DNA from 2 places in the Cupriavidus sp. UBA2010 genome. Region 1 is predicted to be linked to the other one. Evidence: riboswitches for the same ligand, from Rfam matches in the RefSeq annotation. Region 1 holds a riboswitch; the other holds the start of a gene.
The links. A riboswitch is a leader RNA that binds a small molecule or an ion and turns the genes downstream of it on or off. The one in region 1 is predicted to bind glycine.
Positions count from the first base shown of each region.

Region 2: linked by a shared signal. The riboswitch ahead of B2246_RS10900 (D-amino acid dehydrogenase) and the one ahead of gcvT (glycine cleavage system aminomethyltransferase GcvT) in region 1 are both predicted to bind glycine.

Region 1 covers NZ_DDCI01000015.1:204,414-207,813, forward strand. The annotation lists gene gcvP (aminomethyl-transferring glycine dehydrogenase) at 1-105, opposite strand, end outside; gene gcvH (glycine cleavage system protein GcvH) at 191-571, opposite strand; gene gcvT (glycine cleavage system aminomethyltransferase GcvT) at 676-1,803, opposite strand; glycine riboswitch at 1,911-2,030, opposite strand; glycine riboswitch at 2,052-2,139, opposite strand; gene B2246_RS11825 (glycine zipper 2TM domain-containing protein) at 2,294-2,515, opposite strand; gene B2246_RS11830 (UvrD-helicase domain-containing protein) at 2,807-3,400, shown strand, end outside.
Region 2 covers NZ_DDCI01000014.1:181,528-184,927, reverse strand. The annotation lists gene B2246_RS10910 (diguanylate cyclase domain-containing protein) at 1-383, shown strand, start outside; tRNA gene B2246_RS10905 (tRNA-Leu) at 460-546, shown strand; gene B2246_RS10900 (D-amino acid dehydrogenase) at 611-1,879, opposite strand; glycine riboswitch at 2,053-2,152, opposite strand; gene B2246_RS10895 (cytochrome b/b6 domain-containing protein) at 2,187-2,741, opposite strand; gene B2246_RS10890 (PepSY domain-containing protein) at 2,744-3,010, opposite strand; gene B2246_RS10885 (DUF190 domain-containing protein) at 3,219-3,400, shown strand, end outside.

The DNA.
Region 1 (3,400 bases):
ATCGGGGCCGATATGACGGGCGGCGAAGGCGTCGCGCGCCTCCAGTTCGGCCAGCGTGGGCCGGGCACCTTGGGCGGCAGCGTTCATGGGGAGCGGGGCGTTCATGGCAAGGAATCTCGTGGGGGCGCGGCGGCAGGTGGTCAGCCTGGCCGCCGCGTTTGCGGCATCGAATCAGTCAGGGTGTCGGGGCTCAGGCGCCGACGCTGGCCTTGTAGGCGTCGGCACTCATCAGGCCGTTCACGTCGTCGCTGTTGGCCGGCTTCAGCTTGAACAGCCAGGCGTCGAACGCATTGGCGTTGACCGATTCCGGCGAGGCCGAGGCGGCTTCGTTCACGGCGATCACTTCGCCAGCCACCGGGGCGTAGATGTCGGAGGCGGCCTTTACCGATTCCACCACGGCAAGCGCGTCACCGGCGCCGACCGACTTGCCCACTTCGGGCAGTTCCAGGAAGACGATGTCGCCGAGCGCGTCCTGCGCGTGATCGGTGATGCCGATCGTCAGCGTGCCGTCGGACTCGACGCGCACCCATTCGTGCGACTCGGTGTACTTCAGGTCAGCGGGGAAATTCATTGAGGTTCTCCGGAATGCAGTGTGTTTCTTGTTTCAGGCATCCCCCCTGGCTGGCCCGCCGGGGGGATGTAAGGGCGACCGTTGGTGTGAAGCCGGGCGATGCCTCAGCTCACGAGTGCCTTGCCATTGCGCACAAACGGCAGTTTAACCACAGTCGCGGTCAGTTTGCGGTCGCGAATCTCCACCTGCACCTCGGTGCCGGGGGTGATGTCACGGGGAAGGCGGGCAAAGGCGATCGACTGCGACAGCGACGGGCTGAATGTGCCGCTGGTGATTTCGCCGTCGCCGGCCGGGGTGATGACTTTCTGGTGCGCGCGCAGCACGCCACCCTTGTCTCGCAGGATCAGGCCGGCGAAGGTCTTTTGCTGGCCACTGGCCAGCAGCGCCGACTTGCCGATGAAGTTGCGCTCGCTTTGCAGGTCGACGGTCCACGACAGTCCCGCATCGAGCGGCGACGTGTGGATATCCATGTCCTGACCGTACAGGTTCATGCCGGCTTCCAGCCGCAGCGTGTCGCGCGCGCCGAGTCCGGCGGGACGCACGCTCGAGGCGGACAGCTTTTCCCAGATTCCCGCGACGTTCTCCGCCGGCACAACGAGTTCGAAGCCGTCTTCACCGGTGTAGCCGGTACGGGCCACCATCAGTTCACCCATCTCGGCGTCGTGCACCACCACCGCGTTGAAAGGCTTGAGCGCGTCGGCGGGCTGGGTCGACGGGAATGCGTCGTACACCTTCTGGCGTGCGTTCGGACCCTGCACTGCAACAATGGCCAGCTTGCTCACGCCGGCCGGGGCCAGGTCGCCACGGCGCGGGGTGATCGTCACGCCGCTGCCGGTGGCCGTGTTGCGGGACTGGATCCATTCGATGTCGCCGATGGCCGTGCTGGCGTTGACCACCAGGCGGAACCGGTCCTCGGCAAAGAAGTAGACGATCAGGTCGTCGATGACGCCGCCTTTCTCGTCGAGCATGCACGAATAGAGCGCCTTGCCCGGCGTTTGCAGCTTGTCGATGTTGTTGGCCAGCAGGCCGCGCAGGAAGGCGCGCGTGTGGGTGCCGCTCAGGTCCACCACGCACATGTGGGAGACGTCGAACATACCGGCGTCAGCGCGTACCGCGTTGTGTTCCTCGATCTGGGAGCCGTAGTTGACGGGCATGTCCCAACCGCCGAAGTCGACCATGCGGGCGCCGAGGGCGCGGTGGATGGCGTTGAGGGGCGTGGCCTGGAGCGTCATGGATGTCCTTGGGGGCGCTCGGTTCGAAAACCGTGGTTCGAAAACGAAAAAAGGGTCATCCGCCGCAGCGTCCGGTCGCGCCAATGCGCTACCAGTCCGCTGCCGCGGATGACCCCTCTGTCCTCGATACCTGAGAGATTACGAAGCATGGTGCTTCGTGCGCCCCTTCGGTGGACATGCTCACCATTGCCTTGCAATAGCGGATGTCGCTCTCCAGAGTGCGGCATGCATTGTGTGCATGTTGCATGCCGATCCAGCCAGTCCATGGTGCCTGAGAGTTTTCGGGTGATACCCCTTCGGCGGCGCAATCGCTGCGCGCTCTCCCGGCCGGATGCGCGTGAATGTACGGGACCGGTCTGCCTTTGTCAAACCTCGCGCGGCAGGCCCGGTCCCGTGCGTGGTCGCCCGTTGCGGGCGGCCCTCGCCAACCTGTCGGTGGCCGTCATCGCGCCCGGTAACAGGCGCTTGATGAGCGGCCCTGGGACAACCCTTAGTGACCCTTGGTCGTGACGTTACCGATCACGCCACCCACGGCGGCGCCGCCGAGCGTGCCCAGCGCGCTGCCTTCGGTCAGTACGGCGCCACCCACGGCACCGACGCCCGCGCCGATCGCCGTGTTGCGCTGCTTCGGCGTCATGTCGGCGCAGCCGCCAAAGGCAGCAAGCGTGACACCAATCAGTGTGAGCTTCGAAATCGTGCGGAACGTAGTCATATGGCCTCCAGTGCTTTGTTGTCGACATGCGGTACTGCCACGCGTGCCAGCCATGCGGCACGCTGTGATAAGTGAGAGGCCGATGCCGTGCCCGGGTGCCCGCGGCTTACGATTGTTACGGGCTCGAAACGCTTGCCGTAGGACGGTCTCCGACACACGTGCAGGGTGCGACCAGACACGAGGCGCGTGACACGAGGCACGTGTTAACATCGCCAGCTTTGGCGCACCGGCTCCGGTGTGCTTCATCCGCGCCTTTTCGGCCGATCCTGGCCAATCCTCATCAAAGATCACATGTCCCACGGGCTCAATTCCGCGCAATCCGAAGCCGTTCGCTATCTCGACGGGCCATGCCTCGTCCTGGCGGGTGCCGGATCGGGCAAGACGCGCGTGATCACGCAGAAGATCGCGCACCTGATCGAGGACAAGGGGTTCGAGCCGCGCCACATCGCCGCCGTCACGTTCACCAACAAGGCGGCCAAGGAGATGCAGGAGCGCATCGGCAAGCTGATGGAGGGCAAGACCACGCGCGAGGGCAAGCGGATTCCGCTCAAGCAGCTCACGGTCTGCACGTTCCATTCGCTCGGCGTGCAGATCCTGCGCATGGAAGCCGAGCACCTTGGCCTGAAGCCGCAGTTCTCCATCATGGATTCCGATGACTGCTTCGGTCTGGTGCAGGAGCAGCTTGGCACCACGGACAAGAAGCTGATCCGCAGCGTGCAGAGCACGATCTCGCTGTGGAAAAACGGCATGATCGATCCGGAGACGGCGCTCGCGCAGGCGAGCGATGCGGACGAGCACCAGGCCGCGATGGTGTATCGCAATTACGTGGCCACGCTGCACGCTTACCAGGCGGTGGACTTCGACGACCTGATCCGCCTGCCCGCC
Region 2 (3,400 bases), on a different contig from region 1:
ATCTCTATGGCCATCCGCGTGGCGATGAGTGCCTGCGGCAGGTCGCGACGGCCTTGACCTGCGTGCTCGACGGCACGCAGTTTTGCGCCCGCCTGGGTGGCGAGGAGTTTGCCGTGGTGCTGCCGGATTCCACGTCCGAGGAGACGCGAACCATCGCGCGCCGGATGGTGGCAGCGGTGCGCGAGCTGGGCATTCCCCACCACGGCACGCCGGTGCAGCCGTTCGTGACGATCAGCGTCGGCGCGGTCTGCGCCGTGCCCGACGCGCCGCGCCTCGAGCCACTGCTGCATCGCGCCGACAGCGCCATGTACCGCGCCAAGCGGGCGGGCCGGAACCGCTACGTGGTCGATGGCGGGCTCTACCTGGAACTGCGCGGCAACTGACCCGGAATGAATTCGCGAGAATTCACACAGGGGCTTGCAAATTCCACAGGCTTCTGTAGAATTCGCGGCTCGCATCGCCCAGATGGCGGAATTGGTAGACGCACTAGGTTCAGGTCCTAGCGGTGGCAACACTGTGGAGGTTCGAGTCCTCTTCTGGGCACCAGATTCGAAAAGCCCCGCGCAAGCGGGGCTTTTTTCGTTTCTACGCCCGGAAAGAAAGGCTTCCCTCAGCCGTTGCCCACCACCAATCCGCCAACGCCCACGCGCCCTTGCTGCTCCGTAGCGGCGTGGCGCACGACATCCCCCACCATCTCGGCCGTCACGGCGGACAGCGTCCAGCCCAGATGCCCATGCCCTGTGTTGTAGAACACGTTAGCGGCATGGCCCCGACCGACGCGCGGCATCATGTTTGGCATCATCGGTCGCAACCCCGCCCAGGGCACCACGCTGCGGGTGCTGACGCCGGGGAAGCAAGCATGGACCCAGTCGATCAGCGGACGGATGCGATCGGCGCGGATGTCGCGGTCGACGCCATTGAACTCTGCGGTGCCGGCTATGCGGAATCGGTCCACGCCCAGACGGCTGGTGACAAGCTTGGTTTCGTCGTCGAGCAGGCTGACCGTGGGCGCCGAGGCCTGGCTTTCGGCGTCGTTGAGGTTGACCGTGATCGAATAGCCCTTGACCGGGTAGATGTTCACGCGGTCTCCGAGTTGGCGCGCGAATTCGCGGCTGGCAACGCCGGCGCAGACGACCACGGCGTCGAATTCGCGTGATGTCGTCTGGCCATCGTCAGCCGAGACGATCGTCACTCGCCGGCCGCTGGTCGACACGGCGCTCACGTCCTGGTTGTAGAGCATCTGCACGCCCAGTCTGCGCGCCGCCGCAGCGATACCAGTGGTGAACTTGTGGATGTCGCCGGTAGAGTCGCTTTCGGTGTAGTAGCCGCCGTAGTACCGGCCTGCCAGCGTCGGCTCGATGCTTCGCATCTCGTCCGGGGTCACCGCGCGCCGTTCGAGTCCGCCTTCGGTGAGCAGCTTCGAGACTTGCCCTGCGTGATCGAAGCCCGCCTTGTCCCGATAGATATGCAGGATGCCGCGCCGCTTGAGGTCGAAGTCGATGCCCTCCGCCTCCGCCCACGCAAACAGGTGCTGGCGCGCGGCAATGGCAAGCCGCGTGGTCTCCACCGTGTTGCGGCGGTAATGCGGGATCGATGCGATGAACTCGGCGAACCAGCTCAGCTTGTGCCAGGTCGGACGCGGATTGACGAGCAGCGGCGCGTCATTGCGCAGCATCCACTTCAGGCCCTTGGCCAGCGTGGACCAGTGCGTCCAGACTTCCGCGTTGGAGGCGGAGAGCTGTCCGCCGTTGGCGAACGAGGTTTCCATGGCCGCATAGCGGTGCCGTTCGAACAGGGTGACGGAGAACCCGCGTTTGGCCAGGGCGTAGGCCGTCGTGGCGCCGGTGATGCCGCCGCCGATCACTGCAATGGATTTCATGTCGAAGGTCTTTCAGGACGTCGTGGGATGGCAGTCCGCCGCGCACCATGCGCGGTTGCGGACGCCCCCTCTGTCCTTGACCTGAGAGATTCGCGGCACACGAACAATACGCGTGCCGCTTGCTCCTTCGGTACCGCCGGCTGACGTGCAAGCCGGGGTTCTTCAGAGTTCAATGGCGGGTACCGGTCCTTTTGCCTGAGAGTTTCCGGGGCGGTTGCTCCTTCGGCGCTGTGTCGGCCGGGCGGCTGGCACAGACTCTCCCGATACACGCGGGGTAAAACGATGGCAACTATGCCATATAAATCCGCTAGCGGTGCGGATCACCTGGCTTGCGCCCCGTGATCATGGCAGCGACGAGGTTCTCGCGGCCCTTGATGCTCATGACGATGGCCGCGGCCACATGCAGGATCACCAGCGCCAGCAGCCCGTTCGCCAGCCAGCGATGGATGTCGACTGGCAAATCCTCGCCCCAGAACGCATCGAGACGCGAGATCCAGCCGGTGACCGCCAGCGCCAGGATCAGCGCCCACATGGCCAGCATGGCGACGGCGCCCAGCGGCGTATGGCTGACATACCGCGGCGCGCGGCCGGCGACCAGTGCCTTGCCATAAGCCAGCATGGCGGACGGACGTGGCAGCCATGTGCGGAAACGCGCAGGCTGGCTGCCGATGAAGCCCCACAAGACCCGGAACAGCACCAGCCCCGCGGCGATGTAGCCGAGGGTCCGGTGCACCTTGTCTCCGGAGTCCTGGACGAGGTCAAAGCAGACGATGGCCGCCACGCTCCAGTGCGTGAAGCGCACGACCACGTCCCAGACGCGAATCGTGTCGGGGGCGTTCGTCCGGTCCGCGGGCGCCGACATGCTTAGCTGCCGATTTCCGATTTGACGATTTCAAGCGTCTTGGTGTCGAAGTAGATCTCGGCCTTGTTGCCATCCTTGGTCGTGCCGTAGATCTCGTAGCAATTGCCGTCCACCTTGAACTTCTTGATGTTGTAGCCCTGTTCCTGGATCTTGGCCTTGGCATCGGCTTCCGGCATCCATTCGGATTTCGGGTGCTTGGCGCAGTTGGCGCCGGCGAAAGCGGCGGTCGAGAACACTCCGGCAACGAGGAAAGCGGCAATCTTCTGCATGAACTTCTCCGGCAATGAGCCCCGCAAGGGGCGATGGCGGCATCCTAACTCAGAATGAGAGCCATTCTCAACACTGGGTTTCCCAGGGGGTGTCGGGCGCTCGCGGCCCAGCGGCTGGTCTTGGACCATTGCAGTCACCTGGCATACGATGAAACTGCCACGTGGGGGGCTCCAGCTTCTGGCCAATCCGGACCCGCAGGGAGATGTCATGCAGGGCTATCAACTCACCTTCTACACCCAGGAAGGTCGGCGCTATCACGGCAAGCAGCTATCGCACTGGCTGATGCAGGTGATGCGGGAGATGCAGATTCGCGGCGCCACGCACACGGTGGCGGCGGAGGGAATCGGGCACGACCATCGCTTCCACTCCTGGCACTTCATCGAACTTGC